Regions from separate parts of the Cytobacillus firmus genome, predicted to be linked through region 1. Evidence: riboswitches for the same ligand, from Rfam matches in the RefSeq annotation. Region 1 holds a riboswitch; each other region holds the start of a gene.

What was found. Region 1 has a riboswitch for cyclic di-AMP ahead of NAF01_RS03395 (cation:dicarboxylate symporter family transporter). Riboswitches for the same ligand answer to the same signal wherever they lie in the genome.
Region 2: it holds a riboswitch for cyclic di-AMP, as region 1 does, so the genes downstream of both, NAF01_RS15420 (dicarboxylate/amino acid:cation symporter) here and NAF01_RS03395 (cation:dicarboxylate symporter family transporter) in region 1, are expected to answer to the same signal.
Region 3: it holds a riboswitch for cyclic di-AMP, as region 1 does, so the genes downstream of both, NAF01_RS15375 (potassium channel family protein) here and NAF01_RS03395 (cation:dicarboxylate symporter family transporter) in region 1, are expected to answer to the same signal.

The regions. Positions count from the first base shown of each region.
Region 1 covers NZ_CP098323.1:625,559-637,956, forward strand. Annotated here, with positions in the region: gene NAF01_RS03380 (DUF421 domain-containing protein) at 186-911, shown strand; gene NAF01_RS03385 (NAD(P)H-dependent flavin oxidoreductase) at 1,824-2,777, shown strand; gene NAF01_RS03390 (dienelactone hydrolase family protein) at 2,928-3,536, shown strand; cyclic di-AMP (ydaO/yuaA leader) riboswitch at 3,748-3,898, shown strand; gene NAF01_RS03395 (cation:dicarboxylate symporter family transporter) at 4,012-5,274, shown strand; gene NAF01_RS03400 (DUF4256 domain-containing protein) at 6,042-6,608, shown strand; gene NAF01_RS03405 (N-acetylmannosamine-6-phosphate 2-epimerase) at 7,176-7,853, shown strand; gene NAF01_RS03410 (N-acetylneuraminate lyase) at 7,881-8,747, shown strand; gene NAF01_RS03415 (sodium:solute symporter family protein) at 8,762-10,261, shown strand; gene NAF01_RS03420 (FAD-binding protein) at 10,274-11,965, shown strand; gene NAF01_RS03425 (ROK family protein) at 12,049-12,398, shown strand, end outside.
Region 2 covers NZ_CP098323.1:3,046,802-3,051,755, reverse strand. Annotated here, with positions in the region: gene NAF01_RS15425 (MerR family transcriptional regulator) at 76-447, opposite strand; gene NAF01_RS15420 (dicarboxylate/amino acid:cation symporter) at 616-1,839, opposite strand; cyclic di-AMP (ydaO/yuaA leader) riboswitch at 1,990-2,134, opposite strand; gene NAF01_RS15415 (hypothetical protein) at 2,244-2,429, opposite strand; gene NAF01_RS15410 (GNAT family N-acetyltransferase) at 2,537-3,061, opposite strand; gene NAF01_RS15405 (GNAT family N-acetyltransferase) at 3,183-3,632, shown strand; gene NAF01_RS15400 (DinB family protein) at 3,664-4,188, shown strand; gene NAF01_RS15395 (endonuclease) at 4,335-4,954, shown strand, end outside.
Region 3 covers NZ_CP098323.1:3,032,791-3,045,188, reverse strand. Annotated here, with positions in the region: gene NAF01_RS15385 (DUF3896 family protein) at 260-442, shown strand; gene NAF01_RS15380 (anthrone oxygenase family protein) at 653-1,105, shown strand; cyclic di-AMP (ydaO/yuaA leader) riboswitch at 1,313-1,462, shown strand; gene NAF01_RS15375 (potassium channel family protein) at 1,541-2,197, shown strand; gene NAF01_RS15370 (TrkH family potassium uptake protein) at 2,242-3,612, shown strand; gene NAF01_RS15365 (prolyl 4-hydroxylase family protein) at 3,932-4,570, shown strand; gene NAF01_RS15360 (DUF1450 domain-containing protein) at 4,599-4,868, shown strand; gene NAF01_RS15355 (ArsR/SmtB family transcription factor) at 4,988-5,356, shown strand; gene NAF01_RS15350 (heavy metal translocating P-type ATPase) at 5,349-7,472, shown strand; gene NAF01_RS15345 (hypothetical protein) at 7,747-8,049, shown strand; gene NAF01_RS15340 (FUSC family protein) at 8,064-10,241, opposite strand; gene NAF01_RS15335 (YolD-like family protein) at 10,387-10,725, shown strand; partial or broken gene NAF01_RS25080 (MEDS domain-containing protein) at 10,911-11,461, shown strand; gene NAF01_RS15320 (GNAT family N-acetyltransferase) at 11,482-12,240, shown strand.

The DNA of each region.
Region 1 (12,398 bases):
TGAAGAAAGTGTTGCTCCTCCACTCTAAACATAAGTTCAACAAACAAAGGCCTCCAATTTGGTGTGTTTCATTTTATTTAGTTATGCTGCGATGGTCAAAATCCTTTCGAAGGCCCCTTTCTGCCGTATAATCTCCTTCAGAGACCGAAAAGATAAGAACAACTATACAACAAAAGGAGTAAAATATGGGTGATTTTTTTTATCATTGTCTTCTTATATTAGGAAGAATTATTACCATTCTGCCTCTATTTCTTTTTATTACACTTTATATGGGAAGACGCTCGATAGGGGAGCTTCCGATCTTCGATTACCTGGTTATTCTTATACTAGGTGCTGTGGCTGGGGCGGATATCGCAGATCCGTCTGTCAGACATCTGGAAACTGGGTTTGCCATTATTGCCATCGGCATCTTTCAGAGAATCATCGGGAAAGTAAAAATTTCGAACAGGAAAATAGGAAAATTGATTACTTTCGAACCGGTGATTGTCATCTATAAGGGGAAATTGCTTCAGGCCAATTTAAGAAGGACTAACTATACGATCGATAACATTCTTCAAATGCTTAGGGAGAAAAATATTTTTGATATCCAGAATGTGGAGATGGGGGTGCTCGAAGGAAGCGGTATGTTAAGTGTCCAATTAAAACCTTCACAAATGCCAGCAACCCTTGGAGATTTGAACATTACCGAGAGTTCCAATCAAATAGCTTTTCCAGTGATTGTTGAGGGAGTGGTATACAACACGGTACTTAAGCAGTTAGGTTTGGATAGGGACTGGCTCGAACGGGAGCTTTCCAGAAAAGGGATCTCCGTATTAGGGGATATATTTTTTGCCTCTATCAGCTCTAAGAAAGAGCTGCATATTTCCATGAAAAATGAACAAGCAGAATCCATACCACCTATCTATCATTAACTTTCTTGTTATGGCTGAATGAGCACCCCGGAAAAGGCCTTCAAAGGAGAAATTGCTTTTTTATTGAATATGCAGGTAATGAGCTTAATAAAAAGGTGATTTCTTTGCTTTTTCATAATTTATTTTTGGACCCCGAATGTGGAGGGAACAGAAAGGTTTTAGGTATATAACTGCTTTCGGATTTATCAGCGTACCGGTAAATCTCAACGGGATCACAACAACTTTGATCCAGTATGATGATAGGGGGGAATGCAGAACGTTTTTTTTTTAATATCGAACTTCAGACAAACGATTTAGTAGATTGGATGACTGATAACATAAAAATAGAGGAATTAGATTAGAAACGAAGAAAAACGGACTAGAAGATGACCTATCCGTTTTGTCCGAAAAGACTGTTAGCTCAATTAAATCGGTGTTTGGTGAAGCAGTTACTGTCAATGTAGCTGTTATAAACGGTTTTTACTCAAAGATATTAGTACTGCTTTCTAAAAGAGGGGAGCTTATGAAATTATATTGGTTTTTGGTGTTATGTTCCTTATGCATTTGGGCTATAGTATCTGTCCTATTCCCCGAACCAAGTTGGTGGTCTATCTTTTCTTCGGATCGTTCAACGCACACACCTCTGATCGAACAGCTTTCCATAAATAAAGTGTTTTCAATCATGATCCTTTATTTAGGTTTAGCTTACCTGTTACATCGTATATTTCAAAGAGGCAGATAAAATCTTTTTATGGTTAGCAGCGGTGGTGATTCCAGATAAGTCTCTGGTTTGGGAATTATTGAACATTCTGTGAATATCGCGGAAATAACACCTGATTTTAGTACCAGGTATTATGTTTGTCACTATTCAATTAACCCCATTCGTCCAATAATGAAGAAGAAATAAATTGGCGATGAAATGGGGTAGTTCTTTTGAAATTTCCACAATTAAAAATCGGTCATATGACGCCTGAGTTTCCCATTATGCAAGGGGGAATGGGCGTAGGGATTTCGCTGAGCGGCCTGGCATCAGCGGTTGCGAATGCCGGGGGGATTGGAATTATTTCAGGAACAGGAATTAGCATTGAAGAGCTGAGGCTTCATATACGAAAGGCCAGGGCAGCTATCAAGGGTGAGGGCTATATTGGGGTGAATGTTTTATTTGCCATGAATGATTTTGCTGAAAAAATGAAGGCTGCCATTGAGGAAAAGGTGGATTTCATTATTTCAGGTGCAGGAATATCTAGAGATATGTACAATTGGGGCAAAGAATCCGGGACACCGGTCATTTCGATTGTGTCATCTGCAAGGCTTGCCAAAATGTCTGAACGGCTGGGTGCTTCTGCTGTTGTCGTAGAGGGCAATGAGGCGGGAGGACATTTAGGGACCGAAAGGCCGTTATTCGATATTTTGCCAGAAGTCGTGGATGCTGTTAAGATTCCTGTCATAGCTGCAGGGGGAATCATGACAGGAGAAGATATCGCGCATGCCATTCGTGTCGGTGCTTCCGGTGTTCAGATGGGAACCAGGTTTGTCGCAAGTCAAGAATGTGATGCACCCCTATCCTTCAAGGAAAAATATGTACAAGCCAAACAGGAAGATATCGTTATGGTGAAAACCACCGTAGGTTTGGAAGGCCGTGCCATTAAGAATAACTTTACTGAACAAATATCTGACAATAAAAAGGTGAAAATCAAGAAATGCATCGATTGTCTGAAAAACTGCTCCTACCGCTTTTGCACATTGGATTCTCTGGTCACATCCATGGAGGGGGACTGTGAGAATGGTCTCGTATTTGCGGGGGCAAGAGTCCATGAAATTAACGAGATTTTGCCTGTTCAGACGATCATTCATAAGATCAAAAGGGAATATGAAGCGTGTGTTTAATGTTATAATGGTGCATTGCTTAAAGTCGGGCTGCCAATTAGGCGGCTTTTTTTTGTTTTAAAAGGGTGTTTTGAGGCTGGAGGAATAATTCATATTAATATAGAATACCTTTTAATGGAATATAGTGTAAAAATGATTGGGTGAAGAAATATGGAGAATAAGCGACATAGTTATGATAGAAATTCTAATTCTTTAATCATCGTAATCCACGAAATCTATGGAATAAATCAACATATAAAGAGTTTTTACGAATTGTTAACCAAGCAGAATTTTGAAGTGATATGCCCCAATTTATTAGAGCGAGAGATGCCTTTTGATTATTCTCAAGAGGAAGACGCTTATCATCACTTTATGGAACATGTTGGTTTCGATAGAGCGGCACGTAAAGTCAAAGATTTGTTATTGGATGTTAAAGATGAATACGAAACAATATATATCATTGGATTTAGTATAGGTGCAACTATTGCCTGGCTGTGCAGCGAGGAAGATTGTGTGGATGGAATAGTTGGATACTATGGTTCAAGGATTAGGGACTATTTAGAGGTGACACCCCGGAGTCCTGCCATGCTATTTTTTCCGCAAGAAGAGCAATCTTTTAATGTTGATGAGTTAGTATTGGCTTTGGAGAAAAAGAAAATTAAAGCATATAAATTTACCGGGAAACATGGATTCAGTGATCCTTATTCCTCTAAGTATGATGCAAAATCAGAACAAGAAGCATTTAGCAAAATGCTGGATTTTTTATTGCATATTGATTGAGATATTATAATGCCCTCGTTATCACCTGATATTTAAGAAAAGTTTACAAGCCCGTTCAATATTCTTAATACTAAGATGCTAATTTAGATGTAGCGGGGATAGCATGTGTGGCTATCATGGCATTTGGCGCAGGTGGAGCCAAGTGCTTTTTTGTTTTATACCGGGAATACTTAACTATTTACAAAAATTATCTTGGGATAATATAATGATTTAGTGTTCTATGCTTAATCTTATTTTAAGAACGGGGGACCCATTATTTACGGCGGAGTTTCCGCACGGGGTGAATCCGAAAGATGGAAGGGCTTACTGTTTCCGCAGTCCTAACCCGAAAGCTAACCTCGTCAGCGTTTAAGGAAACAGAAGATAATATGAATCAGAGTGAATTGACAATTGTCGATTTTCTTTTTTTTGAGATCAGCTTTGTTTCCCTTGCCTGCGCAGCATGTTAAAACTAAACAAGAAGGTAGGGTAATTGATGAAAAGAATTAAATTAAGTTTAGCCACTCAAATTTTTATCGGTCTTGTCCTGGGGATTGTGGTTGGCGGTATCTTTTACGGTAATGAAGCAGCGCAAAGTGCCTTACAGCCATTTGGCGATCTGTTCATCCGTTTAATTAAAATGATTGTGGTTCCTATTGTACTATCCACGATTATCGTTGCTATTGCTGGTGTAGGTGATTTAAAATCCGTTGGTAAGCTTGGCGGTAAATCATTGACCTATTTTATCGGCATGACGTTGGTTGCCATTGTGGTTGGCTTAATCGCCGGGAATGTATTTCAGCCAGGTGCCGGCCTGAATATGGACAGCCTGCAGCAAAGTGACATTTCAAGCTATGTCGAAACCAATAAAGAGCAGGAAGGCAAGTCTGTAGCGGATACATTCTTGCATATTGTGCCTACTAATCCGGTACAAGCCATGGTTGAAGGCGATATGCTGGCGATTATCTTCTTTGCTGTTGTATTTGGACTCGGAATCGCAGCAATTGGAGATGTCGGAAAGCCGGTTCTGAGATTTTTCGAAGGTACAGCCAAGGCGATGTTCTATGTAACGAACCTATTTATGAAGTATGCGCCGATCGGGGTATTTGCCTTAATTGGTGTTACGATTTCCAAGTATGGCTTCGCCTCACTGATTCCATTAGGCAAGCTGGCGCTTACTGTATATGGATCGATGATTTTCTTTGTTCTAGTTGTTCTGGGAGTCATGGCCAAAATTGTCGGGTTCAGTATCTTTAAATTATTGAAGATGATCAAAGAGGAATTAATTTTGGCATTTTCAACAGCAAGCTCGGAAACAGTTCTTCCAAGAATTATGGACAAAATGGAGAAAGCGGGAAGCCCGAAACATATTTCTTCATTCGTTATTCCGACAGGCTATTCTTTTAACCTGGACGGATCTGTTTTATATCAGGCGATTGCCTCTTTATTTATTGCCCAGATGTTTGGGATCGAATTAAGCATCGGACAGCAAATTACGCTAATGTTAGTGCTGATGGTTACATCGAAAGGAATGGCGGGTGTACCGGGCGTATCCTTTGTGGTGCTGCTGGCGACATTCAGTACCATTGGATTGCCTGCAGAAGGCCTTGCCTTTATTGCCGGCATCGACCGTATCCTTGATATGGGACGCACAGCAGTTAACGTGGTGGGGAACTCACTGGCGGCAATTGTTATTGCGAAGTGGGAAGGGCAATTCAACCCTCCAGCAGAAGAAAGATTTGAACAACAAGCTTCATAATAGATTTGGAAACACTAACAAATGGTATCGTTTGTTAGTGTTTTTTTGTGGAGCAGGATAGTTCTGGTTCGGACACAGGAAGGGAAAATCCTCGGGGCTGAGTCCGAAGTTGGCTCAGGTTCGGACACAGGAAGGGGAAAACACCGGGTTTGAGTCTGAAGTTGGTTTAAGTTCAGACACAGGAAGAGGAAAACACCGGGTTTGAGTCCGAAGTTGGTTCAGGTTCGGACACAGGAAGGGGAAAACACCGGGTTTGAGTCTGAAGTTGGTTTAAGCTCAGACACAGAAAGGGGAAAACGTCGGGTCTGAGTCCGAAGTTGGCTCAGGTTCGGACACAGGGAGAGGAAGATGACGGGTTTGAGTCCGAAGTTGGCTCAGGTTCGGACACAGGAAGGGGAAAACACCGGGTTTGAGTCTGAAGTTGGTTTAAGTTCAGACACAGAAAGGGGAAAACGTCGGGTCTGAGTCCGAAGTTGGCTCAGGTTCGGACACAGGAAGGGGAAAACACCGGGTTTGAGTCCGAAGTTGGTTCAGGTTCGGACACAGGAAGGGGAAAACGTCGGGTTTGAGTCTGAAGTAGGTGCAGGTTCGGACACAGGAAGGGGAAAACGCCGGGTTTAAGTCCGAAGTAAGAGCAGCAGCAAACAAAAAAAGGGGAAACCGGCGAAACAGCCAAATATGAAAAGTAAAATGCGGCTCCAGCTTTTATCAACTAGCCCTTTAGGGTCATAATTATATTATAATGAAGAAAAAAGGGAGGTACTCATATGACACAGGGAAGTAAGGCGCTGTCACCAGAACAGCGGGATGAATTGCTGCAAACATTGAAGGCCCGTTTTGAGAAGAATACGCACAGGCATGAAGGGCTGGTATGGGCAGATGTACAAGCTAAGCTTGAGGCTAATCCTGAGAAATTATGGTCGCTGAATGAAATGGAAGAAACGGCCGGCGAACCGGATGTTGCCGGGTATGATGAAGAGACGGGCGAATACATATTTTATGATTGTGCAGCAGAAAGTCCTAAGGGCCGCAGAAGTTTTTGCTACGATCGTGAAGCGCTGGAGGCAAGGAAAAAACATAAGCCGGAAAACAGTGTGATGGATATGGCAGCTGCCATGGGCGTTGAGCTTTTAACGGAAGAGCAATACCGGGAGCTCCAGGAGCTTGAAGCTTTTGATAAGAAAACATCGAGCTGGGTGCAGACACCTGCTCATATCAGAAAACTTGGCGGGGCTCTCTTCTGTGACCGCCGCTACGACACGGTCTTTGTGTATCACAATGGAGCTGATTCCTACTATGCTGCAAGGGGGTTCCGCGGCTCGCTGAGAGTTTAGGTTCAGTGAAAAACTAAGTAAAAAGAGAAAGGGTCAGTAGTGCACTCATATTGATTGAGGCGTTAATCCGGGAAGGGATTAACGCTATTTTTGTAGAACTGCCTTGATATTACTGATAATGGAGAAGTAGGATGAAGACCATTATTAAGGCTGATATTGAAGATATGTGCAACATTGTAAATATAGACAGTTAGGTTATGGGTAAACAAGCAGCCGAGATTATACTCAACTATGAAAGAGGGGGTCGTATTACTGTGAAAGTCAGAGCGGTATAGTTGAAAATTTAGATGAAGGAGATCCTGAAATCATTTAATACAAATTAAAATAGATTCTAATGCAAGATTCCTTATAAATAAGAATCTTGCATTTTTTTGTTTGACTCGGATTCTACAATGATATAAATTTCATTTATTTTGATAATAAACTGTCATTTTTAAAAATAAAATTGACAATAAAATATCACGGTGATATAGTGACGATATGAAAACGTTTTCTGAGCATTTTCTTGTGTGCAGGGATGATTGCCGTTATGGAAGCATCAAAGGAATGACAGGTAGGAGAGGTATTATGGATGTATTAGATAAGATAAAAGGCAGATTAATAGTTTCGTGTCAGGCCCTTGAAGATGAGCCGCTTCATGATTCATATATTATGAGTAAGATGGCTTTTGCGGCAAAGCTAGGAGGGGCTTCCGGAATTAGAGCAAACAGCGTGAAAGATATCCGTGCAATCAAGAAGGAGGTCGATCTTCCCATCATTGGGATTATCAAAAAGGATTATCCCGGCAGCGGAGTGTATATTACGGCAACGGAAAAAGAAGTAGATGACCTGTATCAGGAAGGTGTGGATATCATTGCTTTTGATGCAACAAAGCAAGTCCGTCCGGATGGAAAAAGTTTTCAGGGATTTTTTGCAGAAGTGAAAGCCAGGTACCCGGACCAGCTGTTTATGGCTGATATTTCTACATTAGAAGAAGCGCTGGCAGCTGAAAAAGCCGGAGTTGATATTGTGGCAACCACTTTAGCGGGATATACTCCTTATTCGGAAGGAGTTGTTCCTTTGGAATTACTGGAACAAGTAATATCCCATGTTTCAGTTCCTGTTATAGCGGAAGGAAATATGGATACACCGGAAAAAGCAAAAAGGGCTATTGAATTAGGAGCTCATGCAGTTGTTGTAGGAAGTGCCATTACACGTCCGAAATTAATTACAGAGAAATTTGCAAAAGCTATACAAAACTACTAGTGAAAATTAGAAATGAGGGTGTTCGAGATGAAAGGAATTTTTACAGCGTTGATGTGTTCATTTGATGAAAACGGAAGGGTGAACGAAAAGGGATTAAGGGAGATTGTCCGTTACAATATCGAAATTTCAAAGGTAGATGGCTTGTATGTCAATGGAAGTACAGGTGAGAACTTTCTGATTTCCACTGAACAAAAAAAGCAAATCTTTGAAATTGTAAAAGATGAAGCTAAAGATCAGGTTAAATTGATTGCTCAGGTGGGTTCATTAAATATTGATGAAGCAGTAGAATTAGCACAATTTGCAACAGATTTAGGCTATGATGCTATTTCTGCTGTTACACCATTCTACTATAAGTTTGATTTCCAGGAGATTAAAGATTATTATTACACCATTTTAGAAAGCGTTAACAACAAAATGATCATCTATTCTATCCCAGCCTTAACAGGGGTTAGCATGAATCTTGAGCAATTTGGAGAGCTTTTTGAGAATGAAAAAGTAATCGGCGTGAAATTTACAGCACCTGATTTCTTCTTACTGGAAAGACTTCGCCATGCTTATCCTGATAAGCTCATCTACTCGGGATTTGATGAAATGCTGCTTTCGGCAAGTGTCCTGAATGTAGACGGAGCGATTGGCAGTACGTTTAATGTAAATGGAGAGCGTGCCAAGCAAATTTTTGAACTGGCACAAAATGGCCAGATTGAAGAAGCAAGGGAGCTTCAAAAAGTAACCAATGATTTAATCGGCGAGATTTTAGATAACGGCTTATACCAGACGATTAAAGAGATCCTGAAGACACAAGGCGTTGATGCAGGTGTATGCAGGAAGCCAATGAAAGCGCTTGAAGAGGACAAAGTTCAGCGTGCGAAAATGATTGCGGAAAAATATCTGTAAAATCAGGGGGATAAATGATGACTGGATCTTTTGCTGTAATTGATTACGTTATATTATTTGCCTATCTATTGTTCATTCTTTGGGTAGGGATTGCAGTTGCCAAAAAAGAAATGCAGGGAAAAGAGTTCTTCAAAGGGGATGGCTCTATTCCTTGGTGGGTGACATCTGTCAGCTTATTCGCAACCTTATTAAGTCCGATTTCATTCTTATCCTTAGCCGGAAACTCCTATTTAGGATCATGGGAGCTGTGGTTTGCACAATTAGGTTTATTTATTGCCGTGCCAATCGCGATTTATTATTTCCTGCCGGTTTACCGGAAATTAAATTTAGATACAGCTTACGAATATTTAGAGCGCCGCTTTGATACAAAGCTGCGCGTCATTGGGAGCCTTCTTTTTATCGTCTATCAGATTGGGCGCATGTCCATTATTATGTATCTGCCGGCGTTAGCATTAGCGGCTGTTACTGGCATCAATGCTGTACTGATCGTATTATTCATGGGTGTAGTGGCAACCATCTATTCAGCCTTTGGAGGAATTAAATCAGTGCTTTGGACAGACTTCATCCAGGGTGTAGTCTTAATCGGCGGAGGTATTTTTGCCCTCATTATGCTGATGTTCTCCATTGATGGCGGATTTGGAGAAGTGGTCCGTGTCGGTACCGAAGACGGGAAGTTCTTTACGGATACACCATTCTTCGATCCGAACTTTGTCAATAACAGTGTTCTTCTTCTTATTTTTGGCGCCGGGATTTCAACTGCATTCTCATATATTTCAAGTCAGGACATGGTTCAGCGTTATTTAACAACCACTGACTTAAAAGAAATGAATAAAATGACTTATTTAAATGGTATTCTGTCACTTGGTACGGCAACATTATTCTTCTTTATCGGAACAGCTTTATATACATTTTATACGCAGCAGGCAGGTGCGATGCCTGAAGGTAAAGCCGACCTGATTTTTGCCAACTTTATCGTGGCTGAGCTGCCGGCAGGAATTTCAGGCTTGCTGATTGCCGGATTATTCGCTGCGGGACAATCAACACTTTCAACGGGCTTGAACAGTGTGGCGACAAGCTGGACATTGGATATTCAGAAAGTTCTTAAACCAGATATGAGTGATGAAAAAAGCACCAAAATGGCGCGTAATGTATCCACAATTGTAGGGATTTTCTCCATTGCTTTTGCCATTGTCCTGATTTACACAGATGTTGGAGATGCTTATTCCTGGTTTAATGGATTGATGGGATTAGTATTGGGTATCATCGGAGGTACCTTCACGCTTGGAGTCATGACGAAAAGAGCAAACGCGAAAGGGGCCATCTGCGGTTTCTTCGCAACAGCAGCCCTTGCAGTCTATGTGTCTTACTTTACTGATATTACTTTATGGGCCTATTCCATCATTAATTTAATTGCTTCTATCGTGTTCGGTTATGTCTTTAGCTTATTATTCAAGCAAAAAAGCAAAGCTGAAGATGAAAATCTGACATACTATGATAGAAAAAAACCAGCGTAAAATGGTGAGACTATGTTTCAAATAAAAAAGAAAATAAAAACGGATGTCTTAGTGGCCGGAAGCGGGCTGGCCGGGATAAAAGTAAGCAAAGAGCTTGCAGATCAACAGGCCGATGTATTGATGGTGACAAAAATGCAGGTAGCTTCAGGTTCAAGCTTTTATCCGCTGAAAGCCTCCCTTGGAACTCAGGTGACAAAAGATCATGAAGATGAATCGATATTTCTTGAAGATATTGAAAGCTTGAGCCATGGCATGCATGGGCGGGATTTAGCTGAGGTGTATGTAAAAGAAATTCCGAAGCGTGTAAAGGAATATCAGGAGATTGGTGTGAAGGCGAAAAAGCTGGAAGGGGAGCGTAAAGCCTGTTTCGCTGAACATGAACGGGATATCTATTTATTAAGTGACTGGGATCAGATTCGCGAAAATGTGAGAACTATTTTTGCAGAGTATGAAAACCTGTCTATCCTGGAAAAGACAATCGTCCTTACTTTGCTGAAGAAAGATGACCGTGTGGCGGGAGCCATACTTTTAGATGAGAATAATGACCTCGTTATGGTGGAATGCAAATCTGTCATTTTAGCAACGGGCGGATTCGGCAGTATTTATCAGCATAACTTAAATCCCAATGATGTGGATGGCTCCGGCCATATCCTGGCTGTCGAAGCAGGGACCCGTCTTGTAAACATGGAATTTATTCAATTCATTCCAGGCATTACGGCTCCGAAATATAAAACCCTCTTTGGGGAACATACATTAATGTATTGTGATGATATAGTCGATGAAGCGGGAAGCAGCTTACTGGATTCTATGCTGCCTGAGGAGATATCGAAGCAGGAATGTCTGCAGATCAGGAGCACACACGGTCCGTTCACCCATTCACTTGATTCGAAGTATGTGGATATCGCGATGATGAAAAACATCATCGCGAATCGGAATGACCGCGGATTCAGGCTTTTATATCGGTCCGAGTTATATGAAAATGGGGAAGAGTTCTACACGGTCTATTTAAATTGGCTGAAAGAGAGAAATATTGATCTTTTGGAGAATGAAATTCGTATTGCCCCATTTGCCCATGCCAGCAACGGCGGGGTTTATATTGACACGTATGGCAGAACCGGTGTGAACGGATTATATGCCATTGGTGAGCTGTCCTGCAATATTGAGGGAGCGAACCGATTGGGAGGAAATTCGACTGGCGCCTGCATGGTATTTGGCAAAAGGGCTGCGGCAGATTGTGTCAGGTATATCGAAACACAAAGCCATGAGGAAATTTCTGAACCTGAAGCATTGAAACAGATCGAGAACATGTTTGGCGTTCAGGGGCAAACAAAAGGTCCTGTTAAAGATATGGAGAAAAAAGTTCATCAGGCTATTGAATCGATCAAAAAACTAATGTGGTATCATGGGAATGTCGTGCGCAATAAGGACAGTCTATTAAAAGCATTAGAAACCATCAGAAAGCTCGAGTCAGAGCTTGATTTAGGTAGATTGTTCGAACAGCAGGCAACCCGAAAGCTGACAATTAAGGCACGAAACTTCTTCAAGCTTTCGCAAATTCTGCTTGAGGCCATGCTGGAACGAAAAGAAAGCAGGGGCGCACATTTTCGTGAGGATTATCCGGAAGAACGTGAAGAATATAATAAAAGATTGTTTATTTCCATGAAAGATGATGGAGCATTGGAGTATCGCTTTCTAAATGAATAGGGAGTAGCTTTAATGCTCATAGATGGAGGGGAAAACCTGGTATGGGTTTTCTCTTTTTTCAATTGTAAGGGAGGAGCACAATCATGCAGCTTGGAGTTATTGATATTGGCGGAACATCTATAAAATATGGCATCGCTTCAGACGCAGGAGAGCTTTTTAGTCTTGATTCCATCCCGGCTGAGGCTTATAAGGGCGGTCCTTTAATAGTAGAAAAAGTGAAGATGATCTGTGATATGTTGTTAAAACAGGCAAGAGTCGAGGGCATTGCCATCAGCTCTGCAGGGCAGATTGATAACCAGAATGGAACCGTGGTGCATGCAACGGATAATATTCCGGGATATACCGGTACAAGTCTGGCTGAGGTCATTTCAAAACATACCGGATTGCCGGTTACGGTTGAAAACGATGTGAATTGCACAGCATTAGGTGAATA
Region 2 (4,954 bases), 2.4 Mb from region 1:
AATACTTAATAAGTTCACTACTTAAATTGTGCCCAAACAAATATGCATAATGCTCCAAAATTCAAAAAACCAATATTAGTTCAGCAATAAAAGCAGTGACTGAATTAATGATAAGCTTTCATGTGAAATATTTTTTTTAACGTATTCATATTTTTCCGGATCTGATTTTTTCAGCTGAGAAAGTGCTTTCGTTACATCCTCCTCCAGATCCTGAATTTTTAGCCTTAGCTCAAGAACATCTACCTCTTCAGAAAATTGGCTGATGACTTTTTTCTTGATTTCCTCCAATGACAAACCATCCGCTTTACATTTCTCGATGAAAGCAATACGTTCGATGGAGGAGTGGTCATAATAGCGATAATTTGAAGGTGAACGTTCTGCTTCTAAAAGACCCAGGGAAGTATAGTAATCAATCGTTCTCTTCGTAACCTTTGCTTTTTCAGCCAATTCTCCTATTCTTAACTTCTCAGCCCCATGAGGTTTCCTCCAAACTGTTACGTGATGGTTATGAATCTAATTATACTAAACTATCATAGAAAAGCAATGAAATTGAATGAAGAAGGGGAGGAAGAGCTCCGAAAAAAATAACACCGGATAACCGGTGTTATTTTTTGATCAGGCTTTAACAGCCTCTTTTTTTGCTTCTGTTTCCGCGACAATCACTGCACAAGCAGCATCGCCTGTAATATTGACAGCTGTTCTCGTCATATCAAGCAGACGGTCAATACCAATGATTAATGCGATACCTTCAACCGGAAGGTTAACGGAGTTAAGAACCATCGCCAGCATGATCAGGCCGACACCCGGCACACCTGCAGTACCAACGCTGGCAAGCACTGCGGTAAGAACAACCGTGATAAGCTGGGTGAGTGATAAATCCACATTGAATACCTGTGCGATAAATATAGTGGCAACACCCTGCATGATGGCTGTTCCATCCATGTTAATCGTTGCACCAAGCGGCTGCACAAAGCTGCTGATTGATTCAGGAACTTTCAGATTTTTTTGGGCAGTACTCATCGAAATCGGCAATGTGGCATTACTGCTTGAAGTACTGAACGCTACTCCCATGGCAGGTGCAAATCCCTTAAAGAAGGTTAATGGATTTCTTTTTGCAATGAGTGCTATTGAACCGCCATAGGTGATAATGGCATGGACAAGAAGGGCAAGAACAACCACGATCATATAAAGTCCCATTGCCTTAATGGCATCGAGACCCTGGCTTCCAACAGCAGAAACAATAAGTCCGAATGTTCCATATGGCGCAAATTTCATAACCAGATTAACAAGATACATCATTATGTCATTGCCCTGTTCAATCAGGTTTAAAATGCCTTTTGTTTTATTGCCGAGCATCGTTAAGGCAAATCCGACAAAAATGGAAAAAGTAATAATCTGAAGCATGTTTCCTTCCGTAAAGGCTTTTACCGGATTGGTCGGAATAATATTTAATAGTGTCTCTGAGACAGGCGGAGCTTCTTCAGATTCATACTCCACGTTTGTTACGTCAAATTCCCCGACATTTCCCGGCTGGAAGACATATGCCAAAGCTAGTCCGATAATAATCGCTATACTTGTAGTAACTAAGAAGTAGGATATCGTTTTGACACCTATTCTTCCTAATTTCTTTGGATCACCAAGCCCGGCTGTACCAAGAGTAATGGAAAAGAATACAATCGGGACAACCAGCATGTTGATTAAGTTTAAAAAGATTTTTCCAAGCGGTGTAAACACAAACTTGTCAAGCTCAGGAAATATTCCAGGCGCAAACAAATTAATCAGTAAACCTGTAATTCCCCCTGCAATCAAAGCAATAATAATTTTAGTAGATAATTTCATACGCTTTCCTCCAATGAATGATGTAAAAAAATGTAAAATATAGACACAGAAAATAATGTCCTTCCCTATATTACCCCCAAAAAACATAAACCTAACTTAAAAAAGGCAACAAAAAAACACAGAGGTAAAAACCACTGTGCATAGATGCAGTGTTTCCCTCTCAACACGCTTACGAGGTTAGCTGTCGGGTTCGGGTCTTGAGAGTACCCTACCTGTAAAAGGATTCACCCCAGGTACTTTTAAGAAAAAGTACAATTGGTTCCCCCGCTCAAATAAGATTAAGCGAAAAATATAATGTTTTTTTAATATATTAACAATAATCATAAAAGTTGTAAATCATAAGATTTTCTTATCCATGATTACTATTAAAAAAATAGTAGTTTTATAGAAAAGGACAAATACGATCAGAAGTTAAGCCAGCTCAAAAGAGGGTGTCTTTTTTTGTCCGTCACCTTCAGTTCCTTCTTATTCAGCTTGTCTTCATGTTCAGCCAGCCACTCTTTTAACTCCTCTTTATCCTTGCATTGCGTATAATAAGTCTCCCCGTTTTTCCCGGTGGCACTCACAACATATCTGCATGTATTTCCCATAATGCACCCTTTTCAAAGTAATTTCTTTTTGAATTATAACAAGATTTATGGGAATGTCCACTATATTTTTAATGAGTATGGGTACATGAATTATGGAAAAAATAATCCTATTTTCGCAAAACTGTAATAAAGCCGTCCAGAATATCGTGACTCACAGTAAATCCTTTGCTTTTATAAAATTCAAGGGCCTCTGTATTTCCATTTGATACATAAATAAAATAATCTTCCACATCATTAAATTGACTTAACCATTCCATCGACATGTTAAAAAGAACTGAACCAATTCCGTATTGCCGATAGCCATCTTTAATAAAGAATTGTGATAAGCAGCCAACATTTTCTTTCCTGACTGAAGTTAGATCAAAAAAAGTGGCGAAATCATTGGAGTAGGCTTTCTTAGGTGAAACATTAGAATAAACATAGCCCACGATTTCTTCGTCGTCCTTAACAATTACAATATAATTATGTATAGCAGATTTTACGGATGGAACCAATCTTGTTTCAAAATTCATGCTGTCAAAACGCTCAGGTGTTATATGTGCCTTAGATTTTTGAAAAGCCATCAGCTCATTGCATAAATCCCGGCAAAGGCTGATATTGTCTTCTGTTATCACTTCATAGTTTAAATTCATCCCATTCGTCCCCCTTTAGCTAACATTTTATATTGGAATGCCTATATTCGTCCAAAAAAAGAGGGAAAATATTTTTGATAGAGAAATTATTTTTTAAACTAATATAAGAAGAGGGACCATCATGATTAAGGAAATAAATATTAAAGACCGAAAAGCGGCTGAGCAGGTTCTAAGCGTACAGCTTCCCGCGTATAAAATTGAGGCTGAAATTATTGGTTATCCTGATTTGCCCCCTTTGAAAGATACTGCTAATACCCTGCAAATTACAGGAGAGACCTTTTTTGGGTATTTTACTGGTAAAAAATTATGCGGGGTGATTTCGTTTAAACAGGAGAAAGGTGTTTTAGATATACATAGACTCATTGTGCATCCTGAATATTTTAGAATGGGAATTGCACAAGAGCTGCTGAATTACATTGAACGGAGGCCGATGATTGAAAAAATGGTTGTCACAACCGGCTCTAAGAATACTCCAGCTGTCGCATTTTATCTGAAAAGTGGATTTAGGGAGGTTGAAAAAATAAAAATAAATGATTCACTGACTATTACTGCTTTTGAGAAATTATTATAGGAAAGCCGTGAAGGTTGAAAGGAGCGAATATATGAATTTTAACTTAAGAGAAGCTATTGAAATTCTTGAACGTACACCGGATACGCTGGATGCATTACTAAGCGGTCTATTTTCAGAATGGCTTTATGGCAATGAAGGGGAAGGCACGTGGAATGCAGCCGAAGTGGTTGATCATTTGATTGATGGCGAGGAGAAAAATTGGATTCCGCGACTGACATTTATTTTGCAGGAAGGGGAAAGCAAGCCATTTCCTCCCTTTGACCGTTTTGCTCATTTAAGTTTGTCAGAGGAACTGCCGCTTGAAGAAAAGCTTAAGATCTTTAAGACCCTTAGAATAAAAAATTTGGCCACACTGAGGGGGATGCCTGATCTGGAAACTCATTTCGAAAAGAAAGGGATTCACCCTGCATTTGGCCCAGTAAGAGTCAGGGAATTGATTTCCACTTGGGCTGTTCATGATCTTACGCATATTACACAGATTACAAGAGTATTGGCAAATAGGTACAGGACAGATGTTGGTCCTTGGATTGAGTATTTGGGCATTCTAAAAAAGTAAGCATTACACGATTGTTAAGTATTGTAAAACAGCGAAATTTCGGGACCAATACATCATGTCATGGCCGAGGGTGTTCATTTATACTAAGGGTTGATTGTGACTTTTCTGATTTCCAAGTCCTTTCAAAACATTATGGAGGCGAATGAATGCTGAATCGCAAGAGAAAAGGTCTGCTTTTATCGTTTATTCTATTTGCTGCCATTCTCATTGTAATGCAGCCCATCCAAGATTCAATAACAAAGGCAGCTGGGGGAGATGGGTCCTGGTCATCACCTTATTCGGTTTCACAGGGAATCAATGCACAAAATAACTCATCCAAAACTGTTCAAGGCTATGTGGTTGGACAGCCGACTGCAGCAAATACGGTTATCATCAGCGGGTTTCCAAATGACTATGCTTTAGCCTTGGCGGAAAGTCCATCAGAGACTAGCTTGGCTAAAATGATTTATGTTCAAATCCCATCCTCCTTTCGCTCAAGCTTTGGTTTGAAATCGAATCCATCTCTGATGGGAAAGAAAATGAAAGTTACGGGAACGCTGACTGCCTATTTTTCTCATCCGGGGCTTAAGGACGGTACTGCTTTTGAACTGGATAGTGGCGGCGGAGCAACTGACCCGGAACCCGGACCTGGCGGGTATTATGATGCTGCATATGGAAAAACAGGTCAGTCTTTAAAATCAGCTCTTCATAACATCATTGATGACCATACTGAAATTTCCTATTCCAATGTATGGGAAGCTCTTCGTGAAACAGACGAAGACCCGGC
Region 3 (12,398 bases), 2.4 Mb from region 1:
ATAAGTTACCTGTTGCTTGCTGTTTCTCAAAAAAAAATCGAGTATAATTGCGAATTCATATTCATACTCGATTCCGAATGTTAATTCTATTATTTCTCCATGATATCTGACCTGCTTGCCGTTCTAGGTACTTTAATATTTCACAAATTATCAATATATTCTGAAATGAATAAGGGGGTTAAACGGTTATAATTAAATTAAGGGGAAAGCGTTTTCATTCCTCCTTTCAAATTTTATAAAAGGCGAAAGGGTGCTGAAAATGAACTATTTAGAAATAAAGAAGAAGCTTGAAGCTGCAAAACAAGAACTGGAGATTAAAATGCACGGTCAGGCTGCATCAGACAGTGAAAAGGAAACTCTTCAAAAAAGGATTGACAACTATGAGTATATGATTGAATTAACAGAAATGAATCATTTTGAAAGAGGGAATATAATCAGTTAGGGAGGCGGTGCTGAAAGCCGTTTCTTTTTTTTGTGAAAGGCCATGATGAAAATAATATTGATTTTTTTTTTAAAACAAACGGGGCAGCCGTTTTCGCTTCTTTTATTGAGAGAGAATAGTTAAAAAAACTTATTCCTAATATAATTAAAACTGTTCAATACTTGTATAATGATAATAAAATTATTAACTCAATTATTAGGAGATGTTAAATTGGATTTCTTAGGTTTTATTACTTTGTTGATAGCGGGCTTTACTGCTTGTGCTGAGTTTACTTCATACGCTTTAGTGCATCCAGTTATCCGTCATTTACCTCAAAAGCAACATATATTTTTTGAACAAGCTTCCCTGAAAACATATGGACGTATTATGCCTATATTAATGCCTGTAAGTGTCATTCTAACCTTATCCTTTGCAGTATTTACTAAAGAACTTGGAACAATCGAGCTTGCAAGCCGTTTTTCTTCTGCTGGAATGTTCATCTTAGCAACAATAATAACTATTAGATATAATGTTCCTATTAACAAGGCAATCAAACAGTGGGATGGAGATAACCCACCCGCTGCTTGGAAGGAAATAAGAAAACGATGGATGTTCTTTCAATCTATTCGTTCTTGGTTGCTTCTTATTGGCTTTGTGTTACTTTGTTTCTCAGTTACAATTTAATTAATATTACATATAAAGGATTAAACATTTTGTCATTACCTTATTGAACAAACGGGTGTGCCAGTTCAATAAGGAATGACCAAAAGGACCTTATAAGGAGGTCTTTTTCTTTTGTTCAAAAATTAATATACCTTTAAACAAAGCTTTATGAAAAAAAGATTGACAAGAGATAAACATGGGAGTAATTTATATTTATTAATTTCATAGCAAACCTTTTTGCTGAATCATTTGAGCGGGGGAACCAATTTTGATAAACCTTGTTTATCTTGGGGTGAATCTTAGCATATTAAAGCTAAGAAGGGATACTCTCAATCCCTAATCCGACAGCTAACTCCGTAAGCCAAATCGAGAGAAGGGTTAATGGAAACCATTGGCCATTCTAAATTAAGAGTGGTCTTTTTGTGTTCATTTTTCTAAAAGAAGGGAATTTCTTCAATGAAAAAACAGTATGCAGTATTTGGATTAGGCCGCTTTGGCGGCAGTCTTGTAAAGGAATTTCATGAATTGGGTGTGGAAGTGCTTGCGATTGATGTGGATCAGGAGAAAGTGAATCATTACGCACAGTTTGTGACATATGCCGTTCAAATCAATGGTATTGATGAAGCTGCGATTAAACAGACGGGAATTAAGAATATTGATCATGCATTTGTTTCATTTGGTGAAAACATTGAGTCCAGCATATTGACATCATTGCTGTTAAAAGAATTGGGAATTCCAAAGGTGTGGGCGAAGGCACATAATGAGTATCATGCCAGAGTGCTCGAAAAAATTGGCGTTGATCGTGTGATTCATCCGGAGCGGGATATGGCAAAGCGGATTGCCCACCATATTGTTTCAGAAAAGATGATTGATTATATTGAGCTGTCTGAAGATTATAGTATGGTGGAGATTGTGGCTACAAATAAGATTGCCAACAAATCTCTATCAGAATTGAATATAAGGGCTAAGTATGGCTGTAATATCGTGGGGATTCAGCGCGGGAAGGAAATAATCGTTACTCCGCCCGCTGAAGAGGTCATTTTAAAGGGAGATGTCCTGATTATAATGGGACACAATAAAGGGATTGGCAGATTTGAGAGGCATGGAGTTTAAGCTTTTCAATTATGTTTACCATCTAAATGAGGAGATTATGGACCATGTACAAAGAAACCAGAAGGAGTAGAAGAATTAAGCGGCCCGGCACCTGGATCAGGATGAATCCTGCTCAGGCTTTGTCTGTTGGCTTTTTAATACTAATAGCGATTGGCACCCTGCTGCTTATGCTGCCTTTTTCCACTAGTGACAGGCATCATCTATCGTTTATTGATGCATTATTTGAAGCAACTTCTGCTGTATGTGTGACAGGTTTAGTCGTCGTAGATACACAAACAACTTTTACGGTTTTTGGCCAGGTAGTTCTTATGGCGCTTATACAAATAGGCGGACTTGGTTTTATGACCTTTGGAGTTCTCATTGCCATTATGCTTGGGAAAACTATTGGCTTAAAGGGGAGGCTGATGATACAGGAATCATTAAATCAGCTTACAATTGAAGGGATGGTACGTCTTGTAAAATTTGTGGTGGCTTTTACTCTGATTGTAGAAGCAATTGGTGCAATCATTTTGGGTGTTCGCTGGGCTGAAGATTTTGGGTTTCCACAATCTTTATACTATGGGGCTTTTCATTCGGTCTCAGCTTTTAATAATGCAGGGTTTGATATAATGGGCGACTTTAGCAGCGTCACCGGTTATGCAGGGGACTTTACTGTCATTATGACGTTAAGCTCGCTGTTCATCATTGGGGGGATTGGCTATATCGTGCTGCTTGATTTAAAAATCAATAAAAGTTTACGGAAACTTTCTCTCCATACGAAATTGGTTTTGCTGATGACACTGATTCTTAATATTTTAGGCACAGTTTTCATATTCTTTTTGGAATTCAATAATCCCGCGACAATTGGTGACTTGGGAATGAAGGAAAAACTGTTAGGATCTTATTTTCACGGAGTCGTTCCAAGAACAGCTGGTTTTAATTCGCTTAATACGGGTGAGCTGACAATGGGCTCGCAGCTTATTACCATGCTTCTAATGTTTATTGGCGGAGGATCAGGCGGAACCGCAGGAGGCATTAAAGTAACAACTTTTGCCTTGATCCTGCTTGCTGTCAGAGCGCTCATTAAAGAAGATGAAGAAGTTAATCTGATGGGCAGAAGAATCCCTAAGGAATTAATTTTTCGGGCATTTACGATTACAGTGTACTCTATGGGATTGATAGCACTGGTTCTATTTCTTCTTTCTTTGACAGAGAATGCACCGTTGAATATGCTTTTATTTGAAGTTATTTCCGCTTTCGGCACAGTTGGGATGTCTCTTGGCTTAACTCCTGAACTGAGTCCATTAGGAAAACAATTAATTGCTTTGATGATGTTTGCTGGCAGAGTGGGTCCTTTAACTCTTGCTTTCGCACTTGCCAGAAGAAGAGAAAAAGCTAATTTTAAATATGCTGAAGAAAAAATCATGATTGGATGAGTAGATGATGATTTAAAAATAAGAAGAAATATAGACGTAATAAGTAAAAAAAATTGAGATTGTGCAGGATAGAGTGGGATGCTCTTCCTGTTTTTTTGTGAAGCTTGAAGCCGGAGATTAGTACAGTTGGGGGGAATTGTTCGTCATCAGGCGGTCATGAGGCCGAAAAAGAGTACAGCGAAAAGAAAAAGATCGCCATGCTAGTGCGAATACCAAATTTCATGCATCTAAATCGATTCAGTTCCTTTTATAATAAAATACATATATTTCCATTTTTAGGCCGACGGGTATTTTCAGTGAGTCATACAGGGGGACGATGATGGCTAAGGTTATGCAGATATCAGACGAACTGAAGGAATGGATTACGGGTGCGCTAAAAAATGAAGTGAGTCCGATTTCCCTTGCAAATGCTTTGATCAAGAAGGGATTTGATAGCCGGTTTGCTTATGAGACTTTATTTAAAATTGTTGGAAATGAAGCAATTGGGACGACAGAAGGGCAGCAGATTCGATATAATTATGAAGTCCCAGAAATAGGCAGGAAGGGGAACATCTTGCATGCCGATGACAGGGACGTCAAAGTGCTTTCCAGGAATGAAAAGCCGTTTGTCCTCCACTTGGATTCTGTGCTCAGCTCAGGAGAATGTGATGAGCTCATCAGTCTTTCAAGGAGCCGCCTGCAGCCATCCCGTGTAGTGGATACGGGTTCGGGAGTTGAACGGGCAGGTTCCGGCAGAACAAGCAGGAGCATGGCTTTCCGCTTCAGGGAAAATGAGCTGGTCGAAAGGATCGAAAAGAGGATAGCCGAATTGATGGGTTATCCGGCAGAAAATGGCGAATGCCTCCAGATCTTAAACTATGGATTGGGTGAAGAATATAAGCCTCATTTTGATTTCTTCCCTCCCCATATGGTGGATGCCGGCAAGGGCGGACAACAATTTATACGGAAAAGAGCTTAAAAGAAAAACCAAAAGGAAGTTTGATAAGGTGAAACTCATCAACAAACTATTCTCAAAGCAAAAAACATCTTCAATTGAATTTTGCCAGCGGAATCTGGATGAATTTTTAAAAGAAGATAATTTAACTGAATTTAATCAATTCCTGAGCCAGAAGAATATTATTTATAAAGAATACGAATGTCAGAGCAAATGCAAAGAATGCAGGCTGTCTCCCTATGCTGTAGTGGACGGAAAATTGATTGCAGCGGAGAATTCGGATGAATTATTAATAAAACTGAAAGAAGAAGTAAAGAAATAAAAGGAATCGGAGCAATCCGGTTCCTTTTTTCATACAATATTCAAATAATTGTTTGAATAAGCTCACAGACGAGGTATAATATATTCAAATGAATGTTTGAATAATGAGGGGAGAAAAAATTGGGCTCTAAAGATACATGCGAAATTTACTGCTTTGATGAAGACAAAGTGAACCGCATTCAGGGGGAACTGGTGAAGGAAGATCTTTCAGGTGCTGCCCAATTATTTAAGGCTCTTGCTGATGAGAACAGGGCAAAAATTTCTTATGCACTAACCCGGGATGAAGAGCTATGTGTCTGTGATATTGCCAATATCATTGGCGCAACAGTTGCAACGGCATCCCACCATTTGCGGACATTGCATAAGCAGGGAATTGTTAAGTTCCGGAAAGAAGGGAAATTGGCTTTTTATTCATTGGATGATGATCATATCAGGCAATTAATGATGATTGCACTTGAACACAGAAATGAGGTGAAAGCCAATGTCTGAACAAGCTGGAATTGCGGAGAAAGAGACGGTAACCTACCGTGTTCAGGGCTTTTCCTGAGCAGGCTGTGCCAAGACGTTCGAAGAGAACGTGAAACGCCTGGATGGCGTTTTAGATGCGAATGTGAATTTCGGAGCTTCCAAAATAACCGTTACTGGGACAGCTTCAATGAAGGCGGTCGAAAAAGCCGGAGCCTTCGAAAATCTGAAGCTGCGTGCCGAGAATGAAAAAGCGGTTGTGCGCGAGCCGTTCTGGAAGCAGAAATCAAATTATAAAGTCTATATATCAGCTCTTATTCTCATTATCAGCTGGTTTTTAAGCGAACAGTATGGAGAGGATCATCTATACCCGATCACAGGGTATGCAGCAGCTATAATCATAGGCGGTTATACTTTATTCCTGAAAGGCTTCAAAAATCTTGCAAGATTGAATTTTGACATGAGCACCCTGATGACGATCGCTATTATAGGTGCAGCGATCATTGGCGAGTGGGGAGAAGGAGCGATGGTTGTCATCCTTTTCGCCATCAGTGAAGCCCTTGAGCGTTTCTCAATGGAAAAAGCGCGTCAGTCCATTGAATCATTGATGGACATTGCCCCTAAAGAAGCATTGATCAAACGGGACAATGAAGAAATGCGGATTCATGTGGATGATATTCAAATTGGTGACATCATGATTGTGAAGCCGGGAGAAAAATTGGCCATGGATGGCGTGGTCTTGAAAGGAACCTCTTCCCTGAACCAGGCAGCGATTACAGGAGAGAGCGTGCCTGCCGTTAAGACTGCAGGTGATGAGGTTTTTGCAGGTACACTAAATGAAGAGGGATTGCTTGAAGTAAAAGTCACAAAGCATGCTGAAGATACCACCATCGCTAAAATCATTCATTTAGTTGAAGAAGCACAGGCGGAAAAAGCGCCTTCCCAGCAGTTTGTCGATAAATTTGCCAGGTATTATACGCCTGCCATCATTGTTTTAGCACTTTTAATAGCGGTTGTTCCTCCGCTGTTTGGCGGGGATTGGAACGAATGGATTTACCAGGGGCTAGCAGCACTCGTTGTCGGCTGTCCGTGTGCGCTTGTCGTGTCTACACCGGTAGCCGTCGTTACGGCCGTCGGTAATGCAGCAAGAAACGGTGTCCTGATTAAGGGCGGCATCCACCTGGAGGAAACAGGGGCGCTTAAATCGATTGCATTTGATAAAACAGGCACATTAACAAAAGGTGTTCCTGCAGTTACAGACATCATCACTATTAAAGGTGATGAAAGACAGCTCCTCAAAGTCACGGCTGCCATAGAGAAAGGGTCACAGCATCCCCTTGCTTCAGCAATCATGAAAAAAGCAGAAGAAATGGGCACTGATTTTACCGGGCTGGACACAGAGGAATTCACCTCTATTACCGGAAAGGGAGTAAAAGCCGCAGTAAATGGTGTCCTCTACTATGCCGGCAGCCCCAATCTGTTTGAGGAGCTTCATAGCGGCATGGAAAGCACTATTCAAAAGCAAATAGCAGATCTGCAGACCCAGGGTAAAACCGTTATGATTCTAGGGACAGCAAGCGAAATTCTGCTATTAATAGCTGTTGCAGATGAAATACGGGAGCATTCGAAAACGGTCATCAGCAAACTAAATGATATGGGAATTAAAACGGTTATGCTGACAGGCGACAATCACAGAACGGCTTTGGAGATCGGAAAGCAAGCCGGCGTTTCCGAGATTAAAGCGGATTTGCTGCCGCAGGATAAACTGGCTGTTATTAAAGAACTTCGTGCCGGCCATCAAAGTGTGGCAATGGTCGGGGATGGCGTCAATGATGCGCCTGCTCTTGCTGCTGCGTCTATCGGGGTTGCCATGGGCGGTGCCGGAACAGATACAGCACTAGAAACAGCAGATATTGCCCTAATGTCAGATGACTTGAGCAAATTGCCTTATACGATTAAACTCAGCCAAAAAGCGTTAAGGATCATCAAGCAGAATATCACGTTCTCACTTGGAATCAAGGCACTGGCTTTATTGCTGGTTGTTCCGGGCTGGCTGACCCTATGGATTGCCATATTCGCGGACATGGGAGCAACCTTGCTGGTCACCTTGAATAGCCTGCGGCTTCTCAAAATAAAGTGAAACTTCAATCAGTGGGGGGTTCACTGATTGTTAGTTGAACCAATCGGGCCTTTACGGGCAGTTTGACCCCCACTTATCCTCCTTTGATTCCTCTGAGTCTTGAAGTGGGGGTCTTACTGCCCGTTAGACTGCGATAAAGAAATGAAAAGAGTGATGCTTTCGGGCATTGCTCTTTTTTTGCGGTGTATTTGAATTTCTGACTAGGTGACAGCCTACTCTTAAAATAAATATCTGCATACTCTAATACTGCAATTTATCCTGAAGAGGACTGGACATGCAGAATGAAGTGAATGGACTAATGCAGATTAGCCCAGATGATGACTTGAGGAGGCCATTTGGTTTTGGGAGACCTTTCGGGTTTGGCAGGCCGTTTGGTTTTGGGAGACCGTTAGGATTCGGAAGACCATTTGGATTGGGCAGGCCGTTCGGTTTTGGCTTCGGGTTTCCTTTCCTGGGAGGTCTGCTTTTGGGAAGTGCCTTAGCTCCGCCATTCGGATATGGTTACCCTTACCCATATTACGGTTATCCTTATTACTCATATCCTCCATATTACTATTATAAATCTCTATATAAATAAAAGAGGAAGGAGCATTATTGCTCCTTCCCTGCACCAAGCTCTTCTGCCAATTCCACAATCGCTTTGTTGATTCTCCAGACGAAATAAAGATGATGAATCAAATCACGCTGGGATTGCTGCCTTGGTGGTGCCATTCGTTCAATTTGTTCTCTTTCCCGGTCCAGACTATAGACAAGTGTGCCGTCTCCGCTTTCTTTAATCAGGTCCATTAATGTTTCAATATTTAATTCAAGTTTCTCCTCAATTCTTGTGAAAACATCGACCAGCTCATCAGGATAGTCGAATCCTTTCCGGTAGGAGGAAGCCACCAGATGTCTTGCATAGTAATTGATGGCTGAAAAAAGGGTGATCCATCTGTTAACGTCAGCATGGCGCGGAGATCCGGGTTTTTTTATCAGCGATTGCGCTTCGACGTTTATGGTTTTAAGCTTTTGATCCAATAAGAAGCCTTTGCCTGAAAGCTCCTTAACATTCACATCTTCCCGGAAGCTTCGCACATATGCCGTGACATACGGTTTCAGTTCTTGAAGATAATCATTTATCGTATCGGCCACTTTATCCTTCGTTTTTTTAGGAAAAATAAATAGAGATACGCCGAATGCAATGCCGGCACCGGCAATCGTATCGATAACCCTGGAACTGATAAGGGAGAATGATATTCCGCCAAGTAAAAGGTCATACATAAAAGCGACCAGCATCGTAATAAACATGCTCATTAATGTATAAGAGACTTCAAATAAATAAAAAGAGAAGAAAACTGCTGCAAAAATGAGCGTAATTTCCAGCACAGAATGGCCGCTGACCACTCTGGCAAGCGTAAATCCAATCACTGCCCCGATAATCGTTCCAACTGACCGCTGAAAACCTTTTGTATAAATGCGCCCGATTGATTCGGTTCCGAGCAGAACGATAAAGGCTGTTAAAAGAACCCAATAAGGCTGGTCAGGCGAAAGAATCTGTCCAGCAATGATGGATATGATGGCAGCAGTCAATGCCTGAAACGCTTTTTTGGTGGAAAGTTTGAGGCTCTTATCTTCCTTAGGTGATTCATCTTCATCAGGCGTCTCTTCAGATACTTCTATTTCATTGTCTTTTACTTTATGAAGCGCCTGCTGTATAGTTATGCCGCCCTCAATGACATGGTTTGCAAGGGACTCGATCCGCCTGATCAAGTAAAGCCATCCTGCCGGTTTGTCTTCCCTGTTGAACAAATCCATAATAAGCAGGCGAAGTGCCTGTACAGCAAGCTCTGCTTCACGAAGATTTTGTTCTTCATATTGATGGGCAAGAACTTCAGCGTCACGGAGAGAGCGGGTGACCCAGACCAGGAGGTTTCTCAGCTCTTCTATGTCAAGGGCATTCGCTTTTTTTAAGTTCCGGATGGAGTCAGTCAGGGTTTCAATCAGCATGCCTGTATCAAATATATATAACCTCAGCTGGGATGGAGTCAGCCCTTGCCATAATTTCTGCACATCATCCTCATTGATATACTCTGAAACGATTACAGCATAATCCCGGAGTTTAAGCACGTTTCTCCGCAATTCTTCCCGCTGATGAGCAGTCATACGCTCTCCCTGCATTCCCTCAATTAAGAGATTGAAGGTAAAATTACTTTGGAAATGAAAGGAGCGGATGCTTCTTTTCAGGTTTTTCGCGGTGTCCTGAAAAAGAATGAAATTGAACAGGAAAGCATACGCGACCCCAATCCAGATCCCGAAGTAAAAGGAAGGAAGCTGGCTGGCTGATAATTGCAGAATAGATGAGAAATAAAGTGTCATGAATGCGATCATGCATAATGAGAAATAGCGGACACCAAAGCGGGTCAAATAAAAGCTTAAAAATATTAATGCAACCATTGAAATATCGGTAAAGATTGTGCTTTCTGCCAGCAGTGAACCGATTGATACCCCTGCCATTGCTGAAAATCCAAGGATGCCGGTTGTGAGCATTTTCCCTTTTTTAGAGTCATCCATCACAATCATGATGCCAAGCATGCCGGCCATTCCGGAAACAATTGCCGGAGTAAGGGCGAGAGCGGCATCTGCCCCACCCAATTGCATAAGAAATAGAGTTGTAAATACCGAAGCCATTAAACTTAATGTGGCCCGTCCGGCTTTTTGAAAACGGATCAGGCCGGGGTCGGACGCCAGCAAGCGTCCAAGCCATCGGTGTTGGATTTGAAGCTGCTTCATTGTTTCACCAATCTTTTTTTTGAGAGTTAAAGTGTATTTTACCATTCGTACTTTTATTATCCAAATGAACCAACTTAAGCTTTTTCTGTTTTTTAGGTTTTAAAACAGAACAAATGTTCTATAATAGAATATGGAGGGATTTATTATGCCGCTAAAAGACAGAGGGAAAATAAAATGGCAGCCTGCTCACTTCATGCCGGAACACCGGGCGATGCTAAGAAAGCTGGAAAGAGATCAAATGGCGCAAAACAAGCCGCTCATTGATGAATATGAATTGGAGGAATATGAAAACAAAATTCACTATGCAATGGAATTTGCTTATCTTTTGAAAGTAAAAGTCTGGCGGGAAGGATTTTTCCTCGAATACAAAGGAAGGGTAAACCGACTGGATGGCATCAGCAGAAAAATTCATCTGCAACTGGAGAGCGGGGATCTGGAGAAAATTAACTTTGATGAAATAGCCGGGGCGGAAGTGGAAGAATGAATAATATTTTATAATTGCAGCAGACTCGAGGAACTTACCTCGAGTTTTTATTTGGGCCGTGGACCGCAAACCTGGAGAAAACACACCCATTTTTTTCAATTTTTAGATATAATAAAGAAAGAGCAGCTGGGAGTGAGTAGCGTTAAAGTACATCAAACATTTTTTCGTTATAAGGAGACTTATCAATGAATGAATTGTTAACAGATTTACTTGATAATCTGCAAAAGTCAAACGGAGGTCATATTCTTTATCACTATGATCAAATGGATTGCTATCTTCAAAATGCGGTCTCATACATAACGGCTGGTGTAAGATGCGGCGGACATGTTTTATTTGTGGAGAATGACCGAAATTATTTTCTTATTGATAAAGAATTAACTAATTTGTTAGGAAAAGAGGAATTAAACAGAGTTCATTTTATGAATAATTATGATTTTTATTACACTAACGGTAATTTTAATCCTGATACCATTTACATTTTTTTCTTAAACATATTCAGCCTTATTTAGACAGCAGTTCTAAGATATATACATGGGGTCTGGTTGAGTGGGGTAACGTGAAGGACTACATTCCGTTAGTGGAACAATATGAAAAGAATCTAAGCAATGCCATTTCTGACCATGACCTGATTTCCCTGTGTGCGTATGATAGCAAAAATACCCCTCCGGAACTAAAGGAGAATTTAATGCGCTGCCATGATGTGCTCATAACAGACAGAGAGTATAAATACCTATAAAATGTTCTTAGGAGAAACCGATGGAAAAGATCACATTTCATGATATTTATAAACCGGGACACACTGTTCTGGAAAATGACCTAATTATTCATAACCATAATCCTGACATGCTCCTTCAGTATGACAGCAATTTTATTGCCTTTAAAAGAATGCCTTCCGTTCAGGAGTTTGAGGAGGCACATCAATATTTAAGAGATTTTCATCAGAAAAATGGCCAAAAGCATGTAAGATTTTATTTTCCGGATGATGAGGAGCTTTCTGGAGAGCTTGTGGCTTTCTTTCAGCAGGATAAAGATAATACGGTTGGGTTCCTGGAGTTATTTGCGATTCTTCCGGCTGATTTTCCGGAAGTCCAGGAAAGGGAAGAAATTAAAGTTGAAAATGTAACGGATAAAACATGGAACGATTATTTGGAATTTCAGTATGAGCAGGATTCGGTATATGGGGAAAACTTCGCAGAGAAAAAGAAAGCTCAGCACTTAAGAAATTACAAAGATGAAAGTATTCAGCAGCTTATTGCATTTTATAAAGGAAAGGCAGCCGGATCTGTTGATGTCATTATCAAGGAACGAACAGCTGAAATTGATGGACTGATGGTCCATGAGGATTTTCAAAAAAAGGGCATCGGCAGCTCCCTGCAGAAATCCGTGATGGATCAGTATAAGGATAAAACGATCATTCTTGTGGCGGATGGAGAAGATACTCCAAAAGAGATGTACCGCAGGCAAAATTACCGGTATATTGGAAAGCAGTATAACTTACTAAAAATATACGAATGAAGGGAAACCTGGTTCAATATGAGCCAGGTTTTTTTGTGTCAATAAAACATTGTTTTACAGTGAGAAGCGCGAACAGTATTGATTTCGTGGTGAATTCCGGAAGATTTGTCGAAAAAAATCAGGAAAAAAAGAATAAAAACACATTTCATGCGTAACAG